One region of the Cupriavidus sp. H19C3 genome, then DNA from elsewhere that is predicted to be linked to it. Evidence: riboswitches for the same ligand, from Rfam matches in the RefSeq annotation. Region 1 holds a riboswitch; the other holds the start of a gene.
What was found. Region 1 has a riboswitch for glycine ahead of gcvT (glycine cleavage system aminomethyltransferase GcvT). Riboswitches for the same ligand answer to the same signal wherever they lie in the genome.
Positions count from the first base shown of each region.

Region 2: another riboswitch for glycine. It lies ahead of DFLDMN_RS22620 (D-amino acid dehydrogenase); the one in region 1 lies ahead of gcvT (glycine cleavage system aminomethyltransferase GcvT).

Region 1 covers NZ_CP184985.1:2,830,879-2,846,074, forward strand. The annotation lists gene DFLDMN_RS13040 (hypothetical protein) at 1-1,463, shown strand, start outside; gene DFLDMN_RS13045 (cation:proton antiporter) at 1,631-2,854, shown strand; gene DFLDMN_RS13050 (YbdK family carboxylate-amine ligase) at 2,854-3,969, shown strand; gene DFLDMN_RS13055 (YMGG-like glycine zipper-containing protein) at 4,143-4,604, opposite strand; gene DFLDMN_RS13060 (OsmC family protein) at 4,858-5,328, opposite strand; gene DFLDMN_RS13065 (MBL fold metallo-hydrolase) at 5,370-6,119, opposite strand; gene DFLDMN_RS13070 (L-serine ammonia-lyase) at 6,341-7,717, opposite strand; gene DFLDMN_RS13075 (DUF421 domain-containing protein) at 7,746-8,285, opposite strand; gene gcvP (aminomethyl-transferring glycine dehydrogenase) at 8,405-11,320, opposite strand; gene gcvH (glycine cleavage system protein GcvH) at 11,423-11,803, opposite strand; gene gcvT (glycine cleavage system aminomethyltransferase GcvT) at 11,933-13,060, opposite strand; glycine riboswitch at 13,145-13,269, opposite strand; glycine riboswitch at 13,291-13,377, opposite strand; gene DFLDMN_RS13095 (YMGG-like glycine zipper-containing protein) at 13,523-13,747, opposite strand; gene DFLDMN_RS13100 (UvrD-helicase domain-containing protein) at 14,087-15,196, shown strand, end outside.
Region 2 covers NZ_CP184986.1:688,828-704,023, forward strand. The annotation lists gene DFLDMN_RS22610 (hypothetical protein) at 1-237, shown strand, start outside; gene DFLDMN_RS22615 (alpha/beta fold hydrolase) at 481-1,557, shown strand; gene DFLDMN_RS22620 (D-amino acid dehydrogenase) at 1,603-2,901, opposite strand; glycine riboswitch at 2,950-3,113, opposite strand; gene DFLDMN_RS22625 (class I SAM-dependent methyltransferase) at 3,407-4,249, shown strand; gene DFLDMN_RS22630 (DUF1348 family protein) at 4,486-4,965, shown strand; gene DFLDMN_RS22635 (glutathione peroxidase) at 5,253-5,987, shown strand; gene DFLDMN_RS22640 (dihydrolipoyl dehydrogenase) at 6,095-7,528, shown strand; gene DFLDMN_RS22645 (LysR family transcriptional regulator) at 7,756-8,670, shown strand; gene DFLDMN_RS22650 (TetR/AcrR family transcriptional regulator) at 8,809-9,393, shown strand; gene DFLDMN_RS22655 (calcium:proton antiporter) at 9,427-10,509, opposite strand; gene DFLDMN_RS22660 (SOS response-associated peptidase) at 10,608-11,279, opposite strand; gene DFLDMN_RS22665 (BON domain-containing protein) at 11,618-12,349, shown strand; gene DFLDMN_RS22670 (LysR family transcriptional regulator) at 12,878-13,837, opposite strand; gene DFLDMN_RS22675 (alpha/beta hydrolase) at 14,299-15,196, shown strand, end outside.

The DNA.
Region 1 (15,196 bases):
CAGGCCAGCCGGCCGCGCCGCTGATGCGCGTATGCCTGGGCCGCATCGCGCTCGACTCGCCCGACCTGCTCGACCTCGCGCCGGAAGCCGGCGACGCGCTGGCCGCCGAACAGGCCGCCGCGGTACTGGCGGACCACCCCGATCATCCCGAAGCCCGCCGCCTGCGCGCGCCGCTACGCCTGGGCGCGGGCGACCTGGCCGGTGCGCTCGACGACATGGCCACGTACCTGCGCCAGCAGCCCGATCCGCAGGCACAGGTACGCGAGCTGGCCTGGCGCCACCAGGCTGCCACGACCGGTGCCGCCGAGGCAGCCGCTCCCGCCTGGCAAGGCTTTGCCGTGACCCAGGACGCCGACGATGGTGCCGGCTATTACCGGTGCGCCACCGCGCTGCGCGACTTCATCGGCGAAGTGCCGGCCGCCCGCGCGGCGCTGCGGCCGGCGCTGGAAGCGGCCTGCCGCACCGGCCTCGCGCGCTTCGAGCAGTACTTTGCCAGCGGCGATGGCGATGCGCGCGGCCATGGCGGCAACGCGGATCCGCACGTGTACTCGATGCTGTGCGGCCTGCTGGCCCGCAGCCTGCCCGCCGACGCCGCGCACCTGGAAGAACGGCTCGCGCTGCATCGCCAGGGGCTCGCCGCCAGCGAATTCATCGATCACTGGAACGGCATGCTCGATGCCTATGCCGATGCGCGGCAACCGCAGGAAGTGGTGCGGCTGGCGGGCGAGGTGCTGGAACACCATCAGGTGGAGCGCGATCCGGCGCCGGTGGCGTGGGCGTTCAGCCGCATGGTCGCGGCCTGGGCCACGATCGGCGGTGGTGACAGCGTGGCCACCGCACGCGAGGCGCTGGCGCGCATGGATGCCCGACTCGACGCGTTGCCGGTGGAGGCCCGCAGCGAAGCCGGCCACGCCATGGCGCATGCGCGGGCGGATCTTGCCGCGTTGCTGGCAGCGGCGGCGCCGACCATGGATCCGCACGACCGCACCGATGCCCTGGCGGAGATCGAGACGCTGCAGCGACGCGCGCTCGTGGTCGAGGACGCGTGGCTGTACAACCGCTTCGGCGGCGTCTGGCGCGACCTCGGCGATACCGAACGGGCGCTCGCGCTGTTCGAGGCCGCCATCGCGTTGACCGAGGGCGATGCCGGCGACCAGGCGCCCGCGCGCGTGCAACGCGCACGGATCCTGGTCGGCCAGGAGCGCTTCGAGGAAGCGCTCGCCGATTTCCAGGCCGCACACGCGGCATGGCAGGCCTGCGGCGAGGCCGGCCAGTGGGATGCCGAAAGCTGCCTGATGGCGGTGCAGGCCGCGCTCGGCCTGGCGCAACGCGACACCGCGCTCGCGTGGTTCGAGCGGGCGCGCGCGCTCGGCGCGGACAAGGGACGCACGCGCGGTCTTTATGCCAAGGTGGAAGCCTCGCTCAAGACCACACGCCCCGCCTGGAAGCTGTGGGGCGTTTGAGCCGCCCCGTTCCCGGGGCCGCCTTGCCCGAGCGTGCGGAATGAAAAATCTACAAAATCCGCATAGGGAAAGTTGGCCGATTTTGAAAGAAGTTGGCGCGATATTGACGCAGAATGCACGCAGTGTCGGACAAACCCCGACACGGAAACTTAAGTGCTTCCGTTACCATGTCGCCCATGAATGGATTGAGCCAACTTTTCCCGACGTTGCCACTGCCCCTGGGCGGCTTGTTCTGGGTCGGACTCGCGCTGATTGGTGCCGGACTGGCCGGTGAGCTGGGCCGGCGCTGGCTGGGTTTTCCGCGCATCGTCGGCTATGCCGTGGTGGGTTTGTTTGCGGGCACGCTGGGCCGCAGTATCGTCGACGACTACATGATCGCGCAGACGCGCGTGCTGATCGACATGGCGCTCGCGCTGGCGCTGTTCGAGCTTGGCCACCGACTGTCGCTGTCATGGCTGCGCGCCAACCGCTGGCTGCTGTTTACGAGTGCCGCCGAGAGCCTGCTCACCTGGGGTCTGGTGTCGTCGGTGCTGCAATGGCTGGGCGCTTCGCCCGGGGTGGCGATCCTCGCCGGCGGCATCGCCGTGAGCACGTCGCCGACCATCGTCCTGCAGCTCAAGAACGAGTTGCGCGCCGAGGGCCAGGTCACCGAGCGGCTGATGGCGATGGCTGCGCTCAACAGTATCTATGCCGCGGTCATCGTGCAGGTGGCCACCGGCTGGCTGCACTCCGAATACGGCAATATCGGCGCCGCGCTGCTGCATCCGCTCTACCTGCTGGTGGGCTCGTGCCTGATCGCGTGGGTCATGGGCAAGCTCGGCCACGCGCTCTACGCGCGCATGTCGGCCGACGATCACTACAGCTTTCTGGTCCTGGTCGGACTCGTACTGTTCACGCTGGCGCTGACGCGCGGCCTAAAATTGTCGATGCCGCTGACGTTGCTGATCACCGGTATCGTGTTCAAGCACCAGGACCGCCAGCCGCATGTGTGGCCTACGCACTTCGGTAGCGCCGGCAGCCTGCTCATCATCGTGATGGTGGTATCGCTGGGCCTGCCTCTGACCGCGCATGACTGGGTGGTCGGCGGCATGCTCGCCATCGTGCTGGTGGCGATGCGTCATCTGGCCAAGGTGCTCGGCGTGGTGTCGCTCGGTTCGTTCTCGGGCCTGAGCCTGCGCCAGTGCATGGCGCTTGGCCTGGCGCTGGGGCCGATGTCGGGCCTGGCGTACCTGCTGATGAGCGATGTGGCGCGGCTCTACCCCAGTACGGGCGCGCCGCTCGCCTCGATCATCCTGTGCGCGCTGGCCATCGAACAACTGCTGGGCCCGGTTCTCGCGGCCTGGGCCCTACGCTACGCGGGCGAGTCGCGCAGCAATGGAGGAGGGCGCTGATGTCGCTCGAACCGTTCAAGCATTCCGAGGCGCTGACCTTCGGCGTCGAGCTGGAATTGCAGCTCGTCAATCGTCACGACTACGATCTCGCACCGTTCGCGCCAGACCTGCTGCGCGCGCTCAAGGGCGCGCAGCATGCCGGCGACATCAAGCCGGAGATCAGCCCGTCGATGATCGAGATCAGCACGGGCATCTGCCATACCTATGCGCAGGCGCTCGAAGAGCTGACCGTCATGCGCGACCTGATGGGCGCGGCCTCGCGCTCGCTCAACCTCGGCATCTGCGGCGGCGGCACGCATCCGTTCCAGCAATGGTCGGAGCGCACCATCTCGGATTCGCCGCGCTACCAGTACATCTCCGAACTCTACGGCTATCTCGCCAAGCAGTTCACCGTGTTTGGCCAGCACGTGCATATCGGCTGCCCGAGCGCGGACGAATCGCTGTTCCTGCTCCACGCGATCGGCCGCTACGTGCCGCACTTTATCGCGCTGGCGGCGTCGTCGCCGTACGTGCAGGGGGTGGATACCGGCTTTGCCTCGGCGCGCCTCAATTCGGTGGCGGCCTTTCCGATGAGCGGACGCGCGCCGCACATGCTCACGTGGGACGCTTTTACCGCGTACTTCGAGAAGATGCGCAAGACCGGCGTGATCGAGAGCATGAAGGACTTCTACTGGGATATCCGCCCCAAGCCCGAGTTCGGCACGATCGAGGTGCGCGTCATGGATACGCCGCTGACGGTGGCGCGTGCGTGCGATATCGCGGCCTATATCCAGGCGCTTGCGCGCTACCTGTTGCTGTCGCGACCGTTCATGCCACAGGAGGACGACTACCTCGTCTACACCTTCAATCGCTTCCAGGCCTGCCGCTTCGGCCTGGAGGGCGAATACGTGCATCCGAACGAGCTGACGCGCATGCCGATCGCCGACCATATCCTGTCGATCTGCGATGCGCTGGTGCCGCACGCCGAGGCGCTCGGTTCGCTGCAGGCGCTGGCCAATATCCGCGCGCTGGCGGAACGGCGCGCGGGCGATGCGAGCTGGGTACGCGCCGCCGACGAGGCCGCGCATAGCCTGCGCGATACGGTGCGGCTGACCTGCGAACGCTGGGAAGCGTAGGTGCGCGGTGGGTTGCCCGCCTGGCTCGACCTGCTGGGTCTCGCCGAGGGTCTCCGCTTTCTGACGGCCCAGGCCGCCCACGCTTATCACGCTGACCGATTACCCGAGCCGATTGCGCGGGCTTACCGCGCGGCTTACTGCGCGCGCTCACGACCCACGCTGACGACGCCCGCCTATTGCACGGTATAGCCGCGTCCGGTCATGCAGGCCCGCCACGCCTGCCAGTATGTCCCCATCGCCTGCTGCTTGCCGGCCGCCATCTGCGCGTTGGCGGCCTCGGTCTGCCTGCGCTGCTGACGATGTTCCATTCCGCCCGCCATGGTGCCCGCTGCCGCGCCGATGGCCGCGCCCTTGCCGGCATCGCCGCCAATCGCGCCCGCCACCGCGCCCATCGCTGCGCCACCGGCCGCACCGCGTACCCGCTGACCGCTCGGCGGCGGTGCCGGCGCCGGGGCCACCGCCGCGACCTGGGCCGGATCGATGCCGGTCTGTTGGCGGGCCCAGCCATAGCAGGCGCTGTCGTCGCTGGCCTGTTGCTCGGCCGACTGGCCCTTGGCCGGATAGGCGACCGGTTTGGTTTGCGCATGCGCGCTCGCAAGCGCGAGGGCCGCGATGCCGATCATGGCCTTCGCCATTGGCCTGATGGTAGTCCTCGCCATTGCCCCGCTGAAGAATCTGACTCGCTTCATGTCCTGCTCCACACGCGATTGGTCTCGCGCATGGCCGCAAGTATTTGCAGCGGGCAGGGTCAAGTCAATTGAATAAATTCGTGCGCGCGCCGCGTGCGTGATGCGGAATCTTGTCACTGTCGCATGCTTGCGATGACACTGACATGGCCGACACTGTCGCCGCGATTGTTGTGTGGCATCCCCGTTCGCAGACGCAGGCTCAGGCGGGATAGACCGGCTCGCAGCGTACCTCCGTCCTGACCGAGTTCGCGATATAGCAGGCATCGTGCGCGGCATGATGGAGTTCATCGATGTCGGCACGCGTGGGTACGCGCTCGCCCGAGAACGCCACGTCGGGGCGCAAGGTGACCACCGTCATCGCCATGCGGCCTTCGGCATCGCGCGCCATCACGCCCACGGCCTTGTCCTCATAGCGATCCACGCAAAAGCGCCGCCTGGCCGCAAGCCCGAGAAACCACAACATATGGCACGCAGACAGCGAGGCCACGAACGCCTCCTCGGGATCGACCGCGGAAGCATCCGACATCGGCAGCGGCACCACATGCGGCGACGAAGAACCCGGCAACTCGACGCCACCGTCGAAGCGGATGCGATGCCGGCGGCTATAGCGGTTGTCGAGAAAATCCTGCCCATCGCGTTGCCACAGCAGTTCGGTCGTGTATTCGGACATGGAATAGGCTCGCTGCAAAGATGTCGTCGGGGGGAAATCCGTCACGCACCGTGCGGCACGCGTTCGCCATCGCGCTCGCCGCCGTGCAGGCCCAGGCGCTGGTTGGCGGGCACCGCCACATCGATCAGCCTGGGGCGCGGCAGGTTCAGCTGCTGCATCATTGCGATGAACTCGTCGCGCGTGCGGCCGGCCACGCGGCTGTTGTGAGCGCGTTCGTGGCCGACGGTCGACGAGGTGCGGCCCTTGTAGTCGTGCGCGGGAAATACCAGCGTGTCGTCGGGCAGGCGAAAGAGGCGCTGCGTCAGGCTGTCGTAGAGCGTGCCGGCATCGCCGGACTGGAAGTCGGTGCGGCCGCAGCCGTCGATCAATAGCGCGTCGCCGGTAAAGACGCGGCGCACGGTGCCCTGCGGCGTGTTCTCATCCCACAGGTAGCTCATGCTGCCGGCGGTATGTCCGGGCGTATGCAGGGCGCGCAGTACCTGCTTGCCGAAGACGAGCGTGTCGCCATCGATCAGTTGCTTCTGCGCGGGCTTGATATCGCAACCCGAGGGGGCGGCGGTGTGCGCGCCGGTCTGCAGGGCGACGTGGCCGGCCGAGGTGATATGGTCCGCGTGGGCATGGGTCTCGACCACCCACGCGAGGTGCGCGCCGGTGGAGGCAAGCAAGGCCATATCGCGCGCGAGTTGCCGGTCCACCGGGTCGATCAGCACGGCATCGTGCGTTTCCGCATCGATCAGCAGGTAGGTGAATGTGGACGAAGTCTCGTCGAACAGCTGATGGAAGGTCTGCATGGCGGCGGCCCCTGGCATGGCTTGGCGGGTGCGATGGCGTCTCTGGTCCGGCGACGTGAATCGCATGATACGCCCGCGCGTACGCTACGCCTATATGCGCACCCATGCGTGCCCGTACGTGTGCCCATACGTGTGCCCATACGTGTGCCTATCCGCGTGCCTATCCGCGTCTCCCGACGTTGCCTGTACCCAGCGCCGGCCACGGTGTAGCCCGCAGCCCATCAGCACTCCACGATATTGACCGCCAGGCCGCCGCGCGCGGTTTCCTTGTACTTGGTTTTCATATCGGCGCCGGTTTCGCGCATGGTCTTGATCACCGAGTCGAGCGACACATAGTGCGTCCCATCGCCGCGCAACGCCATGCGCGCCGCGTTCACCGCCTTGACCGCCGCCATCGCATTGCGCTCGATGCACGGAATCTGCACCAGCCCGCCGACCGGATCGCAGGTCAGGCCAAGATTGTGCTCCATGCCGATCTCGGCGGCATTCTCGACCTGCTCCGGGGTGCCACCGAGCACGGCGGCCAGCGCGCCGGCCGCCATCGAGCATGCCACGCCGACCTCGCCCTGGCAGCCCACCTCGGCCCCCGAGATCGAGGCGTTGAGCTTGTACAGCAGCCCGATCGCACCGGCCGTCAGCAGGAAATCCACCACGCCCTCGCGGCTGGCACCAGGAACGAAGCGGTCGTAGTAATGCAACACGGCCGGTATGATGCCGGCGGCGCCGTTGGTCGGCGCGGTCACCACGCGCCCGCCCGCGGCGTTCTCTTCGTTGACGGCGATGGCATAGAGATTGACCCAGTCCATCACCGAGAGCGGATCGGACAGCGCGCGTTCGGCGCGTTCGGTCAGGCTGCGATAAAGCTCGGGCGCGCGCCGGCGGACCTTGAACGGCCCCGGCAGTTCGCCATCGGTGCGGCAGCCGCGCGTCACGCAGCGCTGCATCACGTCCCAGATATGCAGCAGGCCGTCCGTGACCTCGGCTTCGGAGCGCCACACGAGTTCGTTCTCGAGCATCAGGCGCGCGATCGATTTGCCGCTGCCGCGTGCCATGTCGAGCATGGCGCGCCCGCTCGTGAACGGATGGGGCAACTGCCGGCTGGCGGCCAGCACCTGCGTATTGGGCGCACCCGCGGTTACCACGAAGCCGCCGCCGACCGACAGGTAGCGCGCCTCGCGCAACGGCGTGCCGTCCGCGTCGAACGCGTGGAACTTCATGCCATTGGGATGCTCGGCCAGGGCCTCGCGCCGATAGAACGCGATGTGTTCGCGCTCGACAAACGGCACCGTGTGCGTGCCCAGCAGCGCCATCGTGCGCGCCTGCCGCACCGCGGCGAGCCTGGCATCGATGCTGTCGGGGTCGATGGTGTCCGGTGCCTCGCCCATCAGGCCGAGCATGACACCCTTGTCGGTACCGTGGCCCTTGCCGGTGGCGCCGAGCGAGCCGTACAACTCCACGCGCACGTTAGCCACGCGCGCCAGCAGGCCATCGCGCTCCAGGCCCTGCGCAAACATCAGGGCGGCGCGCATCGGTCCCACGGTGTGCGAGCTCGACGGGCCGATACCTACCTTGAACAGATCGAAAACACTGACGGCCACGGTCTCTCTCCAGTATGGCGCGCGGGCTCTATACCTGCGCGTCGATCTCGGGCTTGTCCGGCTCACGCCAGAGCGTGCCGGGTGCCGGTTTGTCGCTCGGCGGCGCCTCGCGCTTGATCACGCTGACGGTGCCGTCGATTTCGAGGACGGCAAAGTGGACGTCGCCGATGTGCTCGCAGCCGGCGCGCCGCAGCACCTTGTGCAGCTCATGCATGCTGATGCGCTCGCGCCGCATCACGTCCTCGTAGATCTTGCCTTCGTGAATCAGGAGCTGCGGCTTGCCGCCCACGAAGGCCTCGAAGCGCCGGCTGCGCCAGGTGAAGTAGCCCAGCACCACGTCGGCCGAGAACAGCGTGACGGCGAGGATCAGGCCCGCCGCCACCGAGTTGTCGCCGGCGTTCATGGCGTTCTGCACCGCGTTGGAAATGATCAGCAGCAGGATCAGGTCGAACGGGGTGAGCTGGCCGATCTGGCGCTTGCCCGACCATCGCATCAGCACGAGCAGGGCGCCGTAGACGATCAGGCCGCGCAGGACGAATTCCCACCAGGGCGCTTCGAGGTTCCACATGGACGAGGTCTCCGCTCAGGATGCGCCGCGAACATGGGCGCCTCCTCAGCATAGCGCTTCGGCACCGCCGCTGTGTGTCCGGCGGCGCCTGACAGGCCGCCATCCCCGGCGGCCCGCGCTTACTCCTCGTACGCGCTCATCGGAATGCACGAGCAGAACAGGTTGCGGTCGCCGTACACGTTGTCGGCACGGCCGACCGGCGGCCAGTACTTCTGCGTGCGCAGCGAGGCCACCGGATACGCGGCTTCCTCGCGGGTATAGGCGTGCGTCCATTCGTTGGCGGTGACCACCGCGGCGGTGTGGGGCGCGTGCCTGAGCGGGTTGTCCTCGCGATCGAAGCTGCCGTCTGCCACCCGGCCGATCTCGGCACGGATCGCGATCATCGCGTCGATAAAGCGGTCGAGTTCGTGCAGCGATTCGCTCTCGGTCGGCTCGATCATCAGCGTGCCCGGCACCGGGAAGCTCATGGTCGGCGCATGGAAGCCGTAGTCCATCAGGCGCTTGGCCACGTCCTCGTTGCTGATGCCGGTGTCCTTCTGCAGCGGGCGCAGGTCCAGGATGCACTCGTGCGCCACCAGGCCGTGCTGGCCGGTATAGAGCACCGGATAATGCGGCGCCAGGCGGCGCGCCACGTAGTTGGCGGCGAGGATGGCGTTTTCGGTGGCGGCGGTCAGGCCGTCAGAGCCCATCATGGCGATATACATCCACGAGATCGGCAGGATGCTGGCCGAGCCGAACGGCGCCGCGGACACGCCGCCGATGCCGTTGTCGTCGCGGCGATAGCCGACGCTGTCCTGGTTGGGCAGGAAGTCCGCGAGGTGCGCGCCCACCGCCACCGGGCCCACGCCGGGGCCGCCACCGCCGTGCGGAATGCAGAAGGTCTTGTGCAGGTTGAGGTGCGACACGTCGCCACCGAACTGGCCCGGCGCGGCGGTGCCCACCATCGCGTTCATATTGGCGCCGTCCACGTACACCTGACCGCCATGGCGGTGCACGATCTCGCAGATCTGCTGCACGCCCTGTTCGAACACGCCGTGCGTGGACGGATAGGTGATCATGATCGCGGCCAGGTTGCTGCTGTGCTGCTGCGCCTTCTTCTCGAGATCGGCAAGGTCGACGTTGCCGTTATCGTCGCAGGCCACCACCACCACCTGCATGCCGGCCATCTGCGCCGAGGCGGGATTGGTGCCATGCGCGGACGACGGAATCAGGCAGATATTGCGGTGCGCCTCGCCCCGGCTCGCGTGGTACTTCTGGATGATCAGCAGGCCCGCGTATTCGCCCTGCGAGCCCGCATTCGGCTGCAGGCTCACGGCGGCATAGCCGGTGGCCGCGCACAGCATGGCTTCGAGCTGGTCGATCATCTCGCGATAGCCGACGGTCTGGTCGAGCGGCGCAAACGGATGGATGCGGCTGAACTCGGGCCAGGTGACCGGGATCATTTCGCTGGTGGCGTTCAGCTTCATCGTGCACGAGCCGAGCGGAATCATGGTGCGGTCGAGCGCCAGGTCCTTGTCGGCCAGCATGCGCAGGTAGCGCAGCATTTCATGCTCGGCATGGTGCGTGTTGAACACCGGATGCGTGAGGTACGCGCTGGTACGCGCGAGCGTGTCCGGATAGCCGGCGCCGGCAGCGGCCTCGATGGCATCGAAGTCGGGCAGCGGCTTGCCGTGCGCAAAGATCTCCCACAGCGTCAGCACATCCTCGCGCGTGGCGGTTTCATCGAGCGAGATGCCGATGCGCGTGCCGCCCGCATGACGCAGGTTGATGCCGTGCGACGTGGCGGCGGCGTGGATGGCTTCGGTCTGGAAGCCGGTATCGAGCGTCAGCGTATCGAAAAAGGTCTGGTTGAGCGGGGTATGGCCGAGCTGCCTCAGGCCCGCGGCCAGCGTGGCGGTGAGGCGATGCACGCGCTGCGCAATGCGCTTGAGGCCCTGCGGACCATGGTAGACCGCATACATCGACGCCATCACGGCCAGCAGTACCTGCGCGGTACAGATGTTGGAGGTGGCCTTCTCGCGGCGGATATGCTGCTCGCGCGTCTGCAGTGCAAGCCGGTAGGCGCGGTTGCCCTGCGCGTCGATGGTCACGCCCACCAGGCGGCCCGGCATCGAGCGCTTGAACGCGTCCTTGACCGCCATGTAGCCCGCGTGCGGGCCGCCAAAGCCGAGCGGCACGCCAAAGCGCTGCGAGTTGCCGACCGCCACATCCGCGCCCCATTCGCCCGGTGCGGCCAGCAGCGTCAGTGCCAGCAGGTCGGCGGCGGCCACCACCAGGCCGCCCGCGGCGTGCACGGCGTCGGCGATCGCGCGGTAGTCGGTCACATCGCCGTTGACGCCCGGATATTGCAGCAGCACGCCGAACGCATGCGCCGAGGCCGCTTCGGCGGCGGGGCCGACCCTGACCTCGATGCCGAGCGGCAGCGCGCGGGTGCGTACCACTTCCAGCGTCTGCGGCAGGACGTCATCGGCCACGTAGAAGGTATTGGAGGCATGCTTGTTGACGCGTTGCAGCAGCGTCATCGCTTCCGCCGCGGCGGTGCCTTCGTCGAGCATCGACGCGTTGGCGATATCGAGGCCGGTCAGGTCGGTCACCATCTGCTGGAAGTTCAGCATGGCTTCCAGGCGGCCTTGCGAGATCTCCGGCTGGTACGGCGTGTACGCGGTGTACCAGGCCGGGTTCTCGAAGATATTGCGCAGGACCACGCCCGGCGTGAGCGTGTTGTAGTAGCCCTGGCCGATAAAGCTCTTGAATACCTTGTTCTTGCTTGCCAGCCCGCGCAGCTTGGCCAGCGCGGCTTCCTCGGTCAGCGGTGCGGTGAATTCGCCCAGCGGCATGCCGTCGCGGCGGCGGATGGCGGCGGGAATCACGGCATCGATCAGCGCGGCGCGGCTGTCGTAGCCGAGCACCTTCAGCATGTGCTGCTGTTCGGCGTTATCGGGACCGATATGGCGGGTGGAGAACGCGTCGCGCGCCTCCAGGTCGGCCAGCGTGGGCCGGGATTGCGCGGCGTTCATGGGCAGCGGGGCGTTCATGGCAAGGAATCTCTTGGTCGCGGCAGTGCCGGTGGTCGGCCGGCGCTGCCAGGTACTTCATCGTTGCGCGCCCCGCTGGCTCGGCGGGGCGCGGCGTCAGTGTCAGGCGCCGACGCTGGCCTTGTAGGCGTCGACGTTCATCAGGCCGTTCACGTCGTCGGCGTTGGCCGGCTTGAGCTTGAACAGCCACGCGTCGAACGCGTTGGCGTTGACGCTCTCGGGGGCGGCGGTGGCAGCCTCGTTCACGGCGATCACTTCGCCGGCCACGGGCGCGTAGATGTCGGAAGCGGCCTTCACCGACTCCACCACGGCGAGCGCGTCGCCCGCGCCGACCGCACGGCCCACCTCGGGCAGCTCGAGGAAGACGATGTCGCCCAGCGCGTCCTGCGCATGGTCGGTGATGCCGATGGTCAGGGTGCCGTCGGCTTCGACGCGTACCCACTCATGCGACTCGGTGTACTTGAGGTCAGCGGGGAAATTCATGAAGGTTCTCCGGAAATCAGTGGTGTCTGTTCTTGGGTGACTTGGATGCCTGCCGGACAGCCATGCCGGCGGGCGGGTCTGGTGACCGTGGTGTGACCGTGGTTAGCGAGCCGGGGCCCGGGCGGACCATCAGCTCACGAGTGCCTTGCCATTGCGCACAAACGGCAGTTTAACCACAGTTGCGGTCAGTTTGCGGTCACGAATGGCCACCTGGACCTCGCTGCCGATCGCGACTTCCTTCGGTAACCGTGCGAATGCGATAGACAGCGACAGCGACGGGCTGAAGGTGCCGCTGGTGATCTCGCCGTCGCCGGCGGGGGTGATGACCTTCTGGTGCGCGCGCAGCACGCCACCCTTGTCGCGCAGGATCAGCCCGGCAAAGGTCTGGCGCTGGCCGTCGGCCAGCAGCGCGGCCTTGCCGGTGAAGTCACGCTCGCTTTGCAGATCGACGGTCCAGGCCAGGCCGGCGTCGAGCGGCGAGGTATGGATGTCCATGTCCTGGCCGTAGAGGTTCATGCCGGCTTCCAGGCGCAGCGTGTCGCGCGCGCCCAGGCCGGCCGGGCGCACGCCGGCGGCCTCCAGCTTTTCCCAGATGGCGGCCACGTTGGCCGCGGGTACCACCAGTTCGAAACCGTCCTCGCCCGTGTAACCGGTGCGGGCGACCATCAGTTCGCCCACGGCGGGGTCCTGCACCACCAGCGCATTGAACGGCTTGAGCGCGTCGGCAGGGCGGGTGGAGGGGAAGGCCGCGTACACGCGGCTGCGCGCATTGGGGCCCTGCACGGCGACGATCGCGAGCGCGTCGGTGCCGGCCGGCGCCACATCGCCGCGGCGCGGCGTGATGGTGACATCGCTGCCGGTGGCGGCATTGCGCGCGCGGATCCATTCGATATCGCCGAGCGCCGTGCTGGCGTTCACCACCAGGCGGAAGCGGTCCTCGGCAAAGAAATAGACGATCAGGTCGTCGATGACGCCGCCTTTCTCGTCGAGCATGCAGGAATACAGGGCCTTGCCCGGCGTCTGCAGCTTGTCGACGTTATTGGCCAGCAGGCCGCGCAGGAAAGTACGGGTATTGGCGCCGGTCAGGTCGACCACGCACATGTGGGAGACGTCGAACATGCCGGCGTCGCTGCGCACGGCGTGATGTTCCTCGATCTGGGAGCCGTAGTTGACGGGCATGTCCCAGCCGCCAAAATCGACCATGCGGGCGCCAAGGGCGCGGTGAATGGCGTTGAGGGGCGTGGCCTGAAGTGTCATGGAGTCCTCGGAGGCGGCGTGGTTCGGGTCGCGAAAACAATAAAGGGGTCATCCGTCGCGAACGCTTTCGCAGCGTCCGCGACGGATGACCCCTCTGTCCTCGATACCTGAGAGATTACGACGCGCCTGTGCGCGTCGTGCGCCCCTTCGGTGGACACGCTCATCATGCACGGATGCTATGACGGGTGTCGCTCTCCAGAGTTCTGCATGCATCGTGTGCATGTTGCATGCAGATCCGACCGGTCCATGGTGCCTGAGAGTTTTCGGGTGATACCCCTTCGGCGGCGCAAGTCTGCGCGCTCTCCCGGACGGATGCGCGTGAATGTACGGGAGCGCGGAGGGCGTGTCAACGCCGGGAGCGCCATCGCGGCCGCGCCAGGGAACGGTCGGCTGGGCCTTCCCTGCGCCCCGGCTGCCGGCCAGGCCGGGCGCGTGACGCCTCCGGAAGGCACCTGGAGGTAATTATTTCCTGTCCTTGGTAATGACGTTACCCACCACGCCGCCGACGGCTGCCCCGCCGAGCGTGCCCAGTGCACTGCCGTCGGTCAGCACGGCACCGCCGGCCGCGCCGACGCCGGCGCCGATTGCGGTATTGCGCTGGCGCGGCGTCCAGTCCGCGCAGCCTGCGAACATCGTGACGGTGACACCCACGAGCGTGGCGCGGGACAGGATCTTCGAGATCTTCATGATGGCCTCCATCGGTTGTTGAGGTTGTGGAACTCGTCGACGGCGCGGGCGCCCGGCAACGCGGGCCCCGTGCCTTCGTGCTCCTCAGAGGCAACAAACATGCCCCGGGTTGCGCATTGCTTACGCCCGTTGGCAGTTGTTACTTCCGTGAAACAGGTGGGCCGGCGGAGCGGTGCATGCGGCGATTGGCGGGGACGCGCGTGTTAACATCGTCCGCTTTGCACACCGCCCCCGCATCGCTCTCGCACGTGCCTGAGCCGGCACGTCGAGCCGGTGCCGCACGTCGGTGCCTCGGTGCGCCAGCGCCCCAGCCGCCTACCCCTCGCCACCTCTAGCCTCATGACCCACGGACTCAACGCCGCCCAATCCGAAGCCGTCCGCTACCTGGACGGACCGTGCCTCGTGCTGGCCGGCGCGGGCTCCGGCAAGACGCGTGTGATCACGCAAAAGATCGCGCACCTGATCGAGGACAAGGGCTTCGAGCCGCGCCATATCGCCGCCGTGACCTTTACCAACAAGGCGGCCAAGGAGATGCAGGAGCGCATCGCCAAGCTGATGGAGGGCAAGACCACGCGCGAGGGCAAGCGCATTCCGCTCAAGCAGCTCACGGTTTGTACTTTTCACTCGCTGGGCGTGCAGATCCTGCGCATGGAGGCCGAGCACGTCGGCCTCAAGCCACAGTTCTCGATCATGGATTCGGACGACTGCTTCGGCCTGGTGCAGGAACAGCTCGCCACCACCGACAAGAAGCTGATCCGCAGCGTGCAGAGCACCATCTCGCTGTGGAAGAACGGCATGATCGATCCGGAGGCCGCGATCGCGCAGGCCGCCAGCGCCGAGGAGCACCAGGCCGCGCTGGTCTACCGCAACTACGTCGCCACGCTGCATGCGTACCAGGCGGTCGACTTCGACGACCTGATCCGGTTGCCGGCCGAGCTGTTCGCGCGCGACGAGACCGTGCGCCTCAAGTGGCAGAACCGGCTGCGCTACTTCCTGGTCGACGAATACCAGGACACCAACGCCTGCCAGTACCAGTTGCTCAAGCAGCTGGCCGGTGGCTCGCACCTGCGCGCGCCGGCATTCACCGCGGTGGGCGACGACGACCAGGCCATCTACGGCTGGCGCGGCGCCACGCTCGACAACCTGCGCCTGCTGCAGACCGACTACCCCGACCTCAAGGTCATCAAGCTCGAGCAGAACTACCGCTCGACCGTGCGCATCCTGGAGGCGGCCAACGCGGTCATCGCCAACAATCCCAAGCTGTTCGACAAGAAGCTCTGGAGCGAACACGGCATGGGCGATCCGATTGCCGTGCACCCGATGAACGACGAGGAGCACGAGGCCGAGTCCGTGGTGTTTCGCCTGTCGGCACACAAGTTCGAACGGCGCGCGCAGTTCCGCGACTACGCCATCCTCTATCGCGGCAATCACCAGGCGCGCCTGTTCGAG
Region 2 (15,196 bases), on a different replicon from region 1:
CCCTTTACCGACGGCGCGCGCATGCCGTCGGCGGAGGCCGCCATGCTGGCTGTCGCCGCGCCGGCGGGCAGGTCGGTGTGCAAGGCGGGTGGCTTCGATCCGTACACGGACGGGATGGCCACGGACCGTACCGACCCCTACGGCAACGGGGCGCACAACGGTACGCGTGATCCCTACACGGAAGGCGGCGGCCGTATCACCACGGCCGGTAGCGACTGCCTGTATCGCCAGGCATGACCAGACGGAAACCGATGTTGCGCAGAGCAGATAGATAAGGCGCCCATGCGGCGCACGCGCTATGTTTTTCCCCGGCCGGTGCATCGCATACGGCCGGCGGGCCCTCTCTTGGCCGACGCGCCAGATATCCTTTGCTAATCTGATGGAATCACCCGTCCTGTCCGGACACGGCGAGCCGATGGTGCCGTGCGCGTGCCGTGCGCCGCCTGGCTCGCGCCCGCAACCTGCCCGCGGAAGTCGCCCATGCCGACGCTCAAGCAACAGATACGCCTGTGCACCAGCCTCGATGGCGTGCGGCTGGCGTATGCCATCTCCGGCCGCGGGCCGCCGCTGGTCAAGGCGGCCAACTGGATGAGCCATCTTGAATTCGATGTGGCCAGTCCGGTGTGGAGCCATATGATGTGCGCGCTGTCGGAGGATCACACTTTCGTGCGCTATGACGAACGCGGCTGCGGTCTGTCGGACCGTCATGTTGAGGACCTCTCGTTCGCCGCATGGCTGCGCGACCTGGAAACCATCGTCGATGCCACCGGCGTGGACCGCTTTCCGTTGCTCGGCATCTCGCAGGGCGCGTCGATCGCGGTGGCGTACGCGGTCAGGCACCCCGAGCGTGTGACGCATCTGATCGTGCATGGCGGCTATGCGCGCGGCCGGCTCAAGCGCAACCCCACGCCCGAGAAGCGCGAGGAAGCGGAACTGATGGCGCGCCTTGCCGAGCTGGGCTGGGGGCAGGAGAATCCGGCCTTCCGCCAGTTCTTCACCTCCCAGTTCATTCCCGGCGGCACCGCCGCGCAGCATCGCTGGTTCAACGAGCTGGAACGGGTTTCCACCTCGCCAAAGAACGCGGCGCGCTTTATGCGCGTCTTCAACGATATCGACGTGGTGGACCTGCTGCCGCAGGTCGCCTGCCCGACGCTGGTGCTGCATGCGGTTGCCGATGCGCGCGTGCCGTTCGACGAGGGCCGCCTGATCGCGAGCATGATCCCGCGCGCGCATTTCGTGCCGCTGGAGAGCGGCAACCATCTGCTGCTCGAAGACGAGCCCGCGTGGGACCGCTGGCTCGAGGAGGTGCGCGCGTTCCTGCCGGCGTCGCAGCCGGTGGCGGACCCGGCCTTCACCACGCTGACGCGGCGCGAACGCGATATCGTGGTGCTGATCGCGCAAGGGCGCGACAACGCGCAGATCGCCGCGCACCTGGGGCTGTGCGAGAAGACCGTGCGCAATCACATCACGAGCATCTTCTCCAAGCTCGAAGTGGAGAACCGTTCGCAGGCGATCGTGCTCGCGCGCGAGGCCGGTTTCGACCGGCCCCGCGCGTGACGCACGGGCACGTTTGCCTCGGCGTCCCGGGTCACCGACGCGAGCTCAGGCCGCGTGCCGCCATGCCGTCGGCGTGACCGGCGCGGGCAGGGCACCGCTGAACGCGAAGTCCACTTCGGGCACACGCCCGCTGATCAGTTCGGCAATGGCACGTCCCGATCCGCACCCGTGCGTCCATCCCAGCGTGCCGTGGCCCGTGTTGAGCCAGAGCCCGTCCACGCCGCTCGCGCCGATGTACGGCACATTGCCCGGCGTGGCGGGCCGCAGGCCGGTCCAGTAGCTGGCGAGCTCGGGCCGGCTCATGCCTGGAAAGATGTCGAGCGTGCGGCGGACGATGGCTTCGCAACGCACCGGATTGAGCGCCATGCCATAGCCGTTCAGCTCCGCCGTGCCCGCAATGCGCAGGCGGTCGCCAAAGCGCGAGAACACCAGTTTGTACTCGTCGTCGGTCAGGCTGACCGTCGGCGCGCGCGCGGGGTCGAGCACCGGCAGCGTGGCCGAGTAACCCTTGGCCGGATAGATATCGAGCTTGACGCCGAGCGGACGGGCAAGCATCGGACTGAAGCTGCCGAGCGCGAGCACGTAGGCATCGGCGCGCGCAATCTGGTAGCCGCCGGTTTCGTCGGCAAACTCCACGCCGCGCATGCGGCCGCCTTCGGCATGCAGCTTCTGCACGCGTACGCCATAGCGGAAGCGCACGCCATGGGCCTCGCACAAGGCCGCAAGCCGCGTGGTAAAGCGGTGCACATCGCCGGACTCGTCCTGGCTCGTGTAGGTGGCGCCGGCCAGGCGCGGCGCGATCGAGGCCAGGGCGGGTTCGAGCCGGACCACTTCGTCCGGGCCGACCACGCGCCGCTCGCAACCGAGTTCGCGCATGATGCGCGCCGGCTCGATGGCGGCATCGAATTCCTTCTGGCTGGTATAGAAATGCAGGATGCCGCGCGTGAGCTGGTCGTACTCGATGCCGGTCTCCTGCCGCAATGCCTGCAGGCTGGCGCGGCTATAGGTGCCCAGGTTGAGGATCTGGATCATGTTGTGCGTGGAGCGGCGCGCCGCGCATTCGCGCAGGAACTTGAGGCCCCACGACCACTGTGCCGGATCGGCGCGCAGGCGGAACAGCAACGGCGCATCCTCGCGGCCGAGCCAGCGCAGGAGCTTCCACGGCGCGGCCGGATTGGCCCAGGGTTCGGCGTGGCTGACGGAGATCTGTCCGCCGTTGCCGAAACTGGTCTCGCGCGCCGCGCCGTTGTTGCGCTCGAGGACCGTGACTTCATGCCCGGCCTTGGCCAGGTACCACGCCGAGGCGACGCCGATCACGCCCGCCCCCATAACGATGACTTTCATTTCTCAGGCTCCGGAAAGTAAAGGGGGCAGGCGGATCATCATGATCCGCCTGCCCCCACTGTCCTTTTGCCTGAGAGATTCGCCATGCCAGCCGCGCGTTGCATGCGCGGACCGGCGCTGGCTTGCCCCTTCGGCGGCTGCCTCGCCGGGTGATGCCGGCCTGTTGATCTGCCGGCGTGCCCACGCGTGCAACGCTCTCCAGTTTGTCGGTCTAGTCCGTCGATCCAGTCTTCGCACATGGGGTGTCTGGCACCCGTGCACCTGAGCGTTCCGAGGGTTACGCCTTCGGTACGGTCGCCGCAAGGGCGCACCGTTCTCCTGGATGGCGCGACAGTAACACGCGTGCATGGCATTCCGCAAGGCACGGGCGCGGCATGCCGGTGCCCGCGTCCCGATGGACTACGCTGGGTAGTGCGCGGGCAACCGGTGCACGCGCCCCCTCTTGCCACGCCCGACACGATGCCTGCACGGCGACTGCGATCGCGTCGGACGGAAAGGACTTCCCATGGCCTCATCTACCACCCCGGCGTCCGCCAACCCGGCGCCCACCGATCTCACCGCGCTCAAGGGCCGCCAGCAGGCCGCATGGGCCAGCGGCGACTATGCGGTGATCGGCACCACGCTGCAACTCGTGGGCGAGCAACTGGCGGAAGCCTGCGATCTGCGCTGGGACGAAGCGGTACTGGACGTGGCCGCCGGCAACGGCAACGCCACGCTGGCGGCCGCTCGCCGCGGCTGCAAGGTGACCTCGACCGATTACGTGGGCACCTTGCTCGAGCGTGGCGCCGAGCGTGCCCGCGCGGAACGCTTCGACGTGACCTTCCGGCAGGCGGATGCCGAGGCCCTGCCATTCGACGATGGCAGCTTCGACGCCGTGCTATCCACCTTTGGCGTGATGTTCGCGCCCGACCAGAAGCAATGCGCGGCGGAAATGGCGCGCGTGTGCCGACCCGGCGGCCGCATCGGCCTGGCCAACTGGACGCCGCAGGGATTCGTCGGGCAGATGTTCAAGGCGCTCGGTGCGTATGTGCCACCGCCGCCCGACGTCGCGCCACCGTCCAGGTGGGGCGTGGAGGAACATCTGCACACACTGTTCGATCCTCATGGCGTGACTATCGCGGTCACGCCTCGCATGTTCCGCTTCCGCTACCGGTCGCCCGCGCATTTCATCGAGGTATTCCGCACCTGGTACGGCCCCGTGCACAAGGCCTTCGCCGCGTTGCCACCCGACCGTGCCGATGCGCTCACGCGCGACCTCACCGATCTCCTCGACAGCCTCAACGTGGCCGGCAGCGAGGCCATGGTGGTGCCCAGCGAATACCTGGAGGTGGTCATCACCCGGCACTAGCTGCGGTCGGGCGCGCGGGGCGGGCGGCGCCGCGCTTTGCCCGCACCTCCGCCCGCGCTTCCGCCCCGTGCCCGGAGCCTTCTTGCAAAGCGCGCTTGACATACAGATCTGTCTACTCCAGACTAGTAGACAGATCTGTATCATTTTGGCCGGATGTGGCCGCCGGTGCAGATCGTGGTTGTCGTGCAATTTGTTCCAGATCCGATTTCCCTGACCCATCCTTGAGGAGCCCTGTCATGTCGAATTCCCCCGAAGTCCGTCCGCCGGTCCCGCCGTTTACCCGTGAAAGCGCTATCGCCAAGGTACGCGGCGCGGAGGATGGCTGGAACAGCCGCGATCCGCAGCGCGTATCGCTGGCCTATACCGTCGACAGCGCGTGGCGCAATCGGGCCGAGTTCGTCAACGGTCGTCCGCAGATCGTGGAATTCCTCACGCGCAAATGGAACAAGGAACTCGACTACCGCCTGATCAAGGAGCTGTGGGCGTACGAAGGCAATCGCATCGCGGTGCGCTACGCCTACGAATGGCATGACGACTCTGGCCACTGGTTCCGCTCCTATGGCAACGAGAACTGGGAGTTCGACGAGAACGGTCTGATGCAGCGCCGCTTTGCCTGCATTAACGATATGCCGATCAAGGAATCGGAGCGCAAGTTCCATTGGCCGCTGGGCCGGCGTCCCGACGATCATCCGGGGCTGAGCGACCTCGGCCTGTAAGGGAACGCGCCCACGGGACACGCCCACAGGACACGCAATTGGCCACGTCGGGCGTCGGCGTGGCAGCATGGAGGGACGGCTGCGGCCGTCCCTTTTTCGTTGGTGGCGGCGATCCCGGGTTATCGGGCCGATATAGGAACTATCAATCGGTCGCTTTGAAACGATGAATTGTACAGACGTGCCTGGCGCCGACAGAATGAGGCCTTCGCTGCAGGACGTGGCGACAAGATAACCCGACGCTCTGAACTGCCTTACCTTACTTACTGTTTATTTCTGGAGTCATACCGATGCTGCAATCCCGTGAAGGCCAACGCGTACCCAACGTGACGTTCCGTGTTCGCGAGAACAACGAATGGAAGGACGTGACCACGAGCGAGCTGTTCGCTGGCAAGACCGTGGCCCTGTTCTCGCTGCCGGGCGCCTTTACGCCGACCTGCTCGTCCACCCACCTGCCGCGCTATAACGAGCTGGCCCCGGTGTTTGCCAAGCACGGCGTGGACGCGATCCTGTGCGTATCGGTGAACGACACCTTCGTGATGAACGAATGGGCCAAGGACCAGGAGTCCGAAAACATCGTGATGATCCCTGACGGCAACGGCGAGTTCACCGATGGCATGGGCATGCTGGTCGACAAGGCCGACCTTGGCTTCGGCAAGCGCAGCTGGCGCTATTCGATGCTGGTCAAGGATGGCGTGGTCGACAAGATGTTCATCGAGCCGGAAGAGCCGGGCGACCCGTTCAAGGTGTCCGATGCCGACACGATGCTGGCCTACATCGCCCCGGACGCCCGCAAGCCGGACCAGGTGGTGGTGTTCTCCAAGGTGGGCTGCTCGTTCTGTGCCAAGGCCAAGCAACTGCTGTCGGACCACGGCTACGAGTACATCGACGTGCCGCTGGAGCACAAGGTCCGGGGCAAGGTGCTGGGCGCCATCTCCGGCAACATGACCGCACCGCAGGTCTTCATCAACGGCAAGCTGATCGGCGGCGCCGAAGCCGTCGAGCAGTACCTCAAGGCCGCCTGACCGGCCCCGTTCCTTCCTGAAACCGCAGTTACCGCCTGCGCGGTCCGGCACTTGCCGGACCCGTTGGCACCGGCTTGCCCAAAAAAACGCAATCACCAGGAATCGTCATGCAGACCACCATTCAAACCGACGTCGCCGTGATCGGCGCCGGCACCGCGGGCCTCGCTGCATACCGCGCCGCGATTGCGGCCGGCATGCGCGCCGTGATCATCGAAGGCGGCCCCTATGGCACCACCTGCGCCCGCGTGGGCTGCATGCCGTCCAAGCTGCTGATTGCCGCCGCCGAGGCCGCCCATGAAGCGCGCCATACCGCCGCCTTCGGCGTGCATGTGGATGGTGCGGTGCGCATCGAGGGCCGCGAGGTGATGGCCCGGGTGCGCGGCGAGCGCGACCGCTTTGTCGGTTTTGTGGTGCGCGGTGTGGAGTCGATTCCGGCCGCGGATCGCCTGCGCGGGTATGCCACATTTATCGACGACACCACGCTGGGCGTGGGCGACGACACCATCGTGCAGGCCAGCCGCGTGGTGATCGCTACCGGCTCCACGCCGGCGGTGCCGCCGGCCCTGACCGCCTTCGGCGATCGCCTGATCGTCAACGACGATGTGTTTGCATGGGAGGACCTGCCTGCCAGCGTGGCCGTGTTCGGCCCGGGCGTGATCGGCCTCGAACTCGGCCAGGCGTTGCATCGCCTCGGCGTGCGGGTACGCGTATTCGGCCTCGGCGGCGCGGTGGGACCGCTCTCGGATCCGGCCATCCGTGCCTATGCCGCGCAGACCTTCAATGCCGAATTCCCGCTCGATACCGATGCCAAGGTGCTGGACATGCGCCGCGAGGGCGACGAAGCGGTCCTCACCTTTGTCGATGCCGCGAGCGGCGATACCGTGACGGAGCGCTTTGCATACGTGCTGGCCGCCACCGGCCGCCGCCCCAACGTGGCCCGGCTCGGGCTCGAGAACACCAGCCTGCGGCTCGACATGCGCGGCGTGCCGGTGTTCGATGCGGAAACCCTGCAATGCGGTGATGCCCCCGTGTTTATCGCCGGGGACGCCAACAATATCCTGCCGCTGCTGCACGAGGCCGCCGATGAGGGCCGTCTGGCCGGCGAAAACGCGGCGGCGTGGCCCAACCTCAAGTCGCTGTCGCGCCGTGCGCCGCTGGCCGTGGTGTTCTCCGATCCGCAGATCGCGATGGTCGGCAAGCGCCACGCCGATCTCGACACCGGCACCTTCGTCACCGGCGCGGTCAGCTTCGAGGACCAGGGCCGCAGCCGCGTCATGCTGAAGAACCGGGGCCTGATGCATGTCTATGCGGATATCGATTCGGGCCGCTTCCTCGGCGCCGAATGGACCGGCCCGCGCGCCGAGAATATCGCGCACCTGCTGGCATGGTCGTATCAGCAAGGCCTGACGATCGCCCAGATGCTGGCCATGCCGTTCTACCACCCGGTGGTGGAAGAAGGCCTGCGCACTGCGCTGCGCGATGCCGAGACCCGGCTGGCCGAGGCCCGCGCGGCACGCGGCGAGGTCAAGCTGGCCGCCTGATTTTCCTTGTTGTTCCTCTGTCACCAGGGGTCTGGTGGAGGCCGGGCGCACAGCTGTCGTAGGCGCGTCCGGCCTTCTTTTTTTTTATGGGGAGAAGGTCCGGTCGGCGGTCAGCTTCTGGAGGGCGGCAGGTTTCCGCCGGTGCTTTCCAGAATCTTGCCGCCTTCATCGACAGCGTTGATGCATTCAAAATAGAATTCCCGGAAACGCTTCGTTGCAAAAATGAAATGAGCAAGTTTCCGGATTTCGAAGGCATCGCGATGTTCGCCAAGGTGGCGGAGGAAGGCTCGTTTGCCGCCGCCGCGCGCACCATGGGCGTATCGGTGCCGACCGTGTCGCGGGCGGTGGCGCGGCTGGAGGAGCGGCTCGGCGGGCGCTTGCTCAATCGCACCTCGCGCCAGTTGTCGCTGACCGAGTTTGGCGCCAGCGTTGCCAACAAGGCGGGCGAGATCTTCCGCCAGGCTGAAGAACTGGAGAGCGAGGCGATGGAGCTGTCGGTCAGCCCGCGCGGCCTCGTGCGACTAGCGGTGCCGATGGCGTTCGGCATGCGCTGGGTCGCGCCGCTGCTGCCCAAGCTGTTCGTGCGCTACCCGGAACTGTCGGTCGACCTGCATCTCTCGGATGCGACCGTCGACCTGATTGCGGACGGTTTCGACGCCGCCTTGCGCATTGCCGTTCTGCCCGATTCGTCGCTGGTCGCGCGGCAGCTGTGCTCGGTCACGCAGTACCTCGTCGCGTCCCCGGCCTATCTGGCGCGGCACGGACGCCCGCAGCACCCGCGCGAGCTGGCTGACCGCGCGTGCCTGAGCTACGCCTATCGCGCCCGCACCCAGGAATGGAAATTTACCCACGACGATGGCACCCAGGAAAGCGTGCTGCCGCGCGGTCCGCTGCGCGTGACCAACTCGGAAGCGATGATTCCCGTGCTGCTGGAGGGGCTGGCCATCTCGGAGCTGCCCGAGTTCATTGCCAGCGAATACCTCGTCGATGGCCGCCTGGAGCGCATCCTGCCGCAGTGGCACATGGCGCGCGGTGGCCTGTATTTCGTGACACCGTCGGCGCGCGCCCGACCCGCCAAGATCCGTGCGCTGTCCGACTTCTTTGCCGAGCACCTGAACCGTCCCGCCTGGCAATGGCCATGAGGGCGGACAAAGCCGACGCACAAAGCCGACTCACAAGGCGGACGGACAACGCGCGGACGGACAGCGCGGAACCGGATTGATTGGTAGACAGATCTGTCTCCTATAATGGCGATTATCTACCGTATACCGAGCACTGCCATGGCCACGCTTTCGGCACGAGACCGTATTCTCGACACCGCCGCCCGTCTGTTCTACCGCGATGGTTATCGCGCCACCGGGGTTGACAGGATCATCGCCGAGTCGGGCGTGGCCAAGATGTCGCTGTACCGGCATTTCCCGTCCAAGAACGACCTGATCGCCGCCTACCTGGAGCGCCGGCACGACTTCTGGATGCACTGGTTCGAGGGCGCGGTCCGGCGCCAGCTCGAACAGCGCCGCAACCTCGACGTGCTGGCCGATGCGCTGGCGGAATGGTTTACCAGCGACGACTACCGCGGCTGCTCGTTTATCAATGTGGTGGCCGAAGCGGGCGGCGGCGCGGGCGACGATCCGCGGCTGGTCGAGCACGCGGTGTCGCACAAGGCGTCGCTGGAAGACTTCCTGACGCAGCTGGCGCGCGATCTCGGCCTGGCCGCGCCGCAGGCGGTCGCTGCCGAAGCCATGCTGTGCGTGGAGGGAATGATCGTGCGCTACCAGATGCACGCCGACCCGGAGGTCATCGCGGCCGGGCGGCGCCTGCTCGGCCGCCTGCATGCCGATGCCGCGCGTGGCGCGGCGCACTAGCCCGAGGCTCGGGCACGTCAGGGCAAGCCGAGCTCAGGGCACGATCGTGAGGAACAGGTAGGCCGCGAATATCACGAGATGGACCACGCCCTGCAGGATGGTGGTGCGTCCCATGCCGAGCGTCAGCGACGCCACGATCACGGTCAGGAACAGCAGCACCATCTCCTTGGGCCCGAGCCCGAGTTCGAGCGGCCGGCCGATCGTGATGAACACGGCCGCGACGGTCGGAATCGTGAGGCCGATACTGGCCAGCGCGGAACCCAGTGCCAGGTTGAGGCTGGTCTGCAGCCGGTCGGTGCGGGCCGCGCGCAGGGCGGCCAGTCCTTCCGGCAACAGCACCAGCGCGGCGATGACCACGCCGACCACGGCCACCGGCATGCCCGCGTTGAGGACCGCCGCCTCCACCGAAGGGGACAGCAGCTTGGCCAGCGCCACCACCGCCACCAGCGCGACGATCAGCAGGACGCCGCTGGCCGCGGCCACCCGTCCCGGCGGCGGCGGCGCGTGCTCGTTCTCGTCGGTGGTGCCTTCCACCAGAAAATAGTCGCGGTGGCGCACGGTCTGCACGAAGACAAAGCAGCCATACAGCACCAGCGACATGGCGCCGGAAAACGCCAGTTGCGACGACGACAGGACCGGGCCCGGCGTGGTGCTGGTGAAATTGGGCAGCACCATGGTCAGCACCAGCAGCGCCACCAGCACCGCCATGGCGGCATTGGCGCCCGGCGCCTGGAAGGCCTGCTCACGATGATGGAGCGCGCCGACGAACAGGCAGAGGCCGACAATGCCATTGCAGATGATCATGACGGCGGCGAACACCGTATCGCGTGCCAGCCCCGCTTTTTCCGGGCCGGCCGACAGCATCACCGAGACGATCAGCGCGACCTCGATCACCGTGACCGCAATCGCCAGCACCAGCGTCCCGAACGGTTCGCCGACCTTGTGCGCGACCACCTCGGCGTGATGCACGCCGGCAAACACGGCACCGGCGAGCGCCAGTGCCATGAGCGCGATGATCCAGCCCTGGCCCGGCATGGCAATGCCGAGACCGAACGCGATCCAGGCGGCGAGGGGGCACCAGATCGTCCAGTGCGGCAGTTTGTTCGAAGTCGCCATGCGTTGTTTTCCTTGTTCTGGTGTCATCCGAGGCGGCTGTGCCTTGCACCGGCCATACCGCATTGTGCAATAGATGACCATGGGCGGGTAGGGCAGGTTCAATCCGAGAACGGAATGGGCGCGCCCTGGATCTTGGGGGCGGGCGCAGCGGCCATGGCATCGGCCGGGTAGAGCCGCAGGAAGGTGCGGGCCATCTCGGGGTCGCGGCAGCCGAGCCAGTCGTCCCACTGGTCGCGCGGCACGATCACGAGGCCGCGCTTCTCGTCGCCGGGTTTGTGAAAGCGCGAGAGCACGGCGTGGTCGCCGGCATGGATCGTGAGCATGGTGAACGAGCACAGGCCATCCGGCCAGTCGCGCCACAGGCCGGCCACCGCGAACGCTTCGGCATCGGGCAGCCATACGCGCCATCGCACCGGCTTGCCCGGCGCCGCGGGTGTGCCGCTTTCCGGGTAGGCGAATTCATAGAACGCCGACAGCGGCACCAGGCAGCGCTGGCCCTGCCGCCATGCGCGCGAGAACGCGGGCCGCTCGCCCACGGTTTCGCTGCGCGCATTGGTGGTGTCGTAGCGCCGGCCCCCGGCGGGTGTGCGCTTGCGCGGCACCATGCCGAAGGTCGCCAGCAGCCCCTGCCGCATGCCATCGGCGGTCATGCGCACGATCGGCGCGGGATAGTCGGGGTAGGTTTCGGCGCGATACGGGTCGGCCGGCGGTTCCACGCCAAAGATCTCGCGCAGGATCCGGCGCTGGACCGGTGCATAGTTGGTGCACATCGTCGTGGCCTCCCGTCCCGTGTTGCCCGTGTTGCCCGTGTTGCCCCAGTGGCCCTGGTCCGCCGGTCGCCCCAGGGCCACGCATGAGCGCATCGTGCCACCGCCCGGCGCGCGCTTCAATGCGGGCGGGCACAGGGGGCGCCGGTAGGGAGCCATGATGACGGAGGCACGTGGTGCCGGATTCGCTCGTCACGGTAGCGGTCGCGCTATGCGGGGCCCGGCCCCGGTCGAACGTTTGAAACGACGGCGCGAGAGCGCGCGGATCGCGTTCCTATAATGGATCAGTTCTTTCGCTCCCGCGGCCCATGCGCGTGGGAGAGGTCCAGCTGGAGGGCATCATGCAGAGTCACGAAGCGGTGTTGACCCAGGCGCGCGCGGCGCTCGCCCATGTACCGTATCAGGGGCACCATCTTCAACCGACCATACATCTGCGCCTCTCCGACGGCGCGCTCATCCTGGAGGGCGAAGTCGCCGATATCGTCGACAAGACGCGGGCTGCGGCACAACTGCGCAAGGTGGACGGCGTGACGGCCGTGATCGACCATCTGCGCATTGCCGACGGTGGCATGCCGGTCGGTGATGGCGAATTGCGCGACGCGGTGTGCGAACGGCTGCTTGCCACGATCGATTTCCGCAATTGCAGGATCTGCGCACAGGTGAAAGGTCGCACCGAGCCGATGCGCGAGGCCGTGGGCGAACGCAGCGGCTGGATCGAAGTCATGGCCAGCGACGGCGTGGTCACGCTCAGGGGCCAGGTGATCAGCCTCTCGCATATGCGCCTGGCGGGCGTGCTCGCGTGGTGGTCGCGCGGCTGCCGCTGCGTGATCAACGAACTGGTGGTGGCGCCCGCGGAAACCGATCGCGACGACGAAATCACCGAAGCACTGCGGCTCGTGCTCGAGACCGATCCGTTTGTCGATGCCAGCCAGGTCGGCGTGCGCACGGAGAATCGTGTGGTCACGCTCGACGGCTATGTGGCGAGCGATGGCACGCGCCGGCAGATCGAGCGCGATGCGTGGTACGTGTACGGCGTGGAGGACGTGGTCAACCGTATCGCGCTACGGAGTTGAGCCGGCACGACCGCCTCGTGTCAAAGAAATGACATTCAGAGTTTTCTGATTCACAGGCGGGGGGTGAGCGAGAAGAATGAGATCTGCCAATTCCATCGGGAATGGCTTAGATCGTTCTTACTACTATTAAATGAAAACTCTCCTCACACTCGCTGCCAACCTGTTCAAGCTATCCCTCAAGATATCGCTCAGGCTCTCCTCGAAGCTATCCCCCTACTTGTTTCTCATACCCGTGTCGGTGGTCAGCGTGACCAACGACATCGACGTTTGCTGCCCGAAGTGCTCGCATGAGAAATCGTCGGCACCGCGTTGCGGCGAGGGCGGCGAGGGCGGCGAGGGCGACGAGGGCGACGATACGGACCACAGCACCGGCCATCGTACTGACCACGGCGCGGACCATGGCGCGGAACACGGTGCCGACCATAGCGCGGACCATAGCGCGGACCATAGCGCGGACCACCGGCGCGAGCGCGACGGCGTGCCGCCATCCGACGCTCCCGCGCCGGGGCTGACCGCGCCGCCCGACCTTCAGCCCGCCGCCGCCAGCGCGCGAATGGCGTCGCGCGCCGACGGCTGTTGCGAGGCGCCGAAATGCGGATGGCGTGAGAACAGATCCGCGGCCCAGTTAACGAACACCCGCACCTTCGCCGACAGGTGGCGGTTCTGCGGATACATCGCGGAAATCGGCAATTCCTCGGTCTGCCAGTCGGGCATCACCTCCACCAGCCTGCCGCTATTGACGTAAGGCTCGGCCATCGCGCGCGAGATGCGGGCGATGCCGTGACCCTCCAGCGTGCACCCCAGGTACACCTCGGCATCGTTGGTCGAGATCGCCGACGGCAGCAGGATCTCGCTGTGCTGGTCGCCGCGCGTGAGCGGCCACGGCAATTCGCGCCCGGTGCGGTTGGACAGGTAATTTACCGCCTTGTGCTGGGCGAGCTCGGTCAGATTGGTCGGCGTCCCGGCCTGGCGCAGGTAGATGGGCGAGGCGTACATCGCGAGCTTGAGCAGGCCGATGCGGCGCGCCACCATCGTCTCGTCGAGGTGATTGCCGACGCGCAGCACCACGTCGACGCCTTCCTTGAGCAGATCGATCGGCTTGCCGTTGATGGTCAGCTCCACCTTCAGCTCCGGATAAGTCGCGAAAAAATCGTGCAGATTGGGAATCAGCACCTGCTGGGCGAGGCCGGCCACCGTGTCCACGCACAGCGTGCCGCGCGGCGAATTATTCTGGCGCGTCAGGGATTGCTCGGCTTCTTCCACGTCGGCCAGAATCCGCACGCAGCGCTCGTAATAGGCCGCGCCATCGGTGGTCACGCTGATACGGCGCGTGGTCCGGTGCAGCAGCTTGACGCCGAGATGCGTCTCCAGGTTCTGGATCAGCCGGGTCAGGGTGGCCTTGGGCAGGTCGAGCGATTCGGCTGCGCGGGCAAAGCTGCCGACATCCACCACCCGTGTGAATGCCTGCATTGAAACTAAACGATCCATGGTCTTGCTTCCGAAAGAAGGGTGCAGCTACGTTCCGAAGGGGTCCCTGTCGCTGGCCCGGATGGGGGGGCAGGGGTGGGTGTCTGGCGGGATCGCGCCGCGGCATGTCAAGTGCGCGGCTGGGTGAGCTGCCGGCGGTCCGCCAGTGGCGGCCGGAGCGGGGAGGGTCGTGGATGGGCGGCTTGAAGCCTTCGGTTCCAATCTCGGCCGGGGGCGGTGCACAGGGGGCTTCCCCAAGCCACCCGCACACCTGCTGACAAATCGATAACCGCCGAAAGCACGGGAGTGAATCACATTTTCCGTGTCCTTGCCAAGCGCAGGGTTTCCGGCCAGCGATTATTCCACCGCAGAAACAGTGCGTTGGCAATCTCTCGCTTTATCCCATCCCGCTCAATCACCATAATCCGTTGCATCGCAACACAGTATCGACGCCCGTGCGTACGGCGCGCCGCCCTCCCCAGATGCCTAAGACGACCAGCCAGCGCGTGTCCGAAGCCAAACCGGCCAAAGGCGCGATGCCGCGCGTGACGCAGCATGAAGTGGTGAGCGAGGACCGGACCATCCCGGTGTGGGTGAGCTACCCGCCCGGCTATGCCCCGGGCGGCGCGCAGGCCAGCAGCGAACTGTTGCCATGGCTGGTGTACCTGCATGCGGGTGGCTTTGTCCAGGGCGATAGCGAGGCGGCGTGCGAACTGGCGTCGGATCTTTCCGATTCGATTCCGGCGGTGGTGGTGACGCCCGGCTACTCGCTGGCGCCCGACCATCCGTTTCCGGCGGCGCCGGAGGATGCGGTGAATACGGTGGCATGGGTGCTCAAGCACGCGCGCCGCCTGAAGGTGGACAAGCTGAGGTTTGCCGTGGTGGGAGAGGAAGCGGGGGGCAACCTCGCGATCGCGCTCGGCCAGATGCTGCGCGACCGCGGCCTGCCGCAGCCGGCCGGTCAATGGCTGATCCGTCCGGTGACCGATCCCTGCCTCCAGCATGCATCGTGCACGGCCGGTGCCGGCCGTGTGCCGATGGAAATGCTCAGGCGACTCGCGTGCAATTATCGGGACTACCTCCCCAGGCCAGCCGACACCGTGCATCCGTATGCCGCGCCGGCGATGGCCTCGCGGCTGGCCGGGCTGCCACCGGCGCTGGTCCAGGTGGCCGAGCTGGATGCATTGCGGGCGGAGGGCGAAGCATTCGCCGAGCGCCTGCGCAAGGCCGGTGTACCGGCCGAGACCATGATCATGCCCGGCGCCTGCGGCGACGGGGTGGAACAGTCCCACGATAGTTGCCAGGCGTGGGTCAACGAAGGCGCGCGATTCTTGCGCTCGTGTTTCGAGCAGGTCGACGACGCCTCATCCCGGCCCGAAC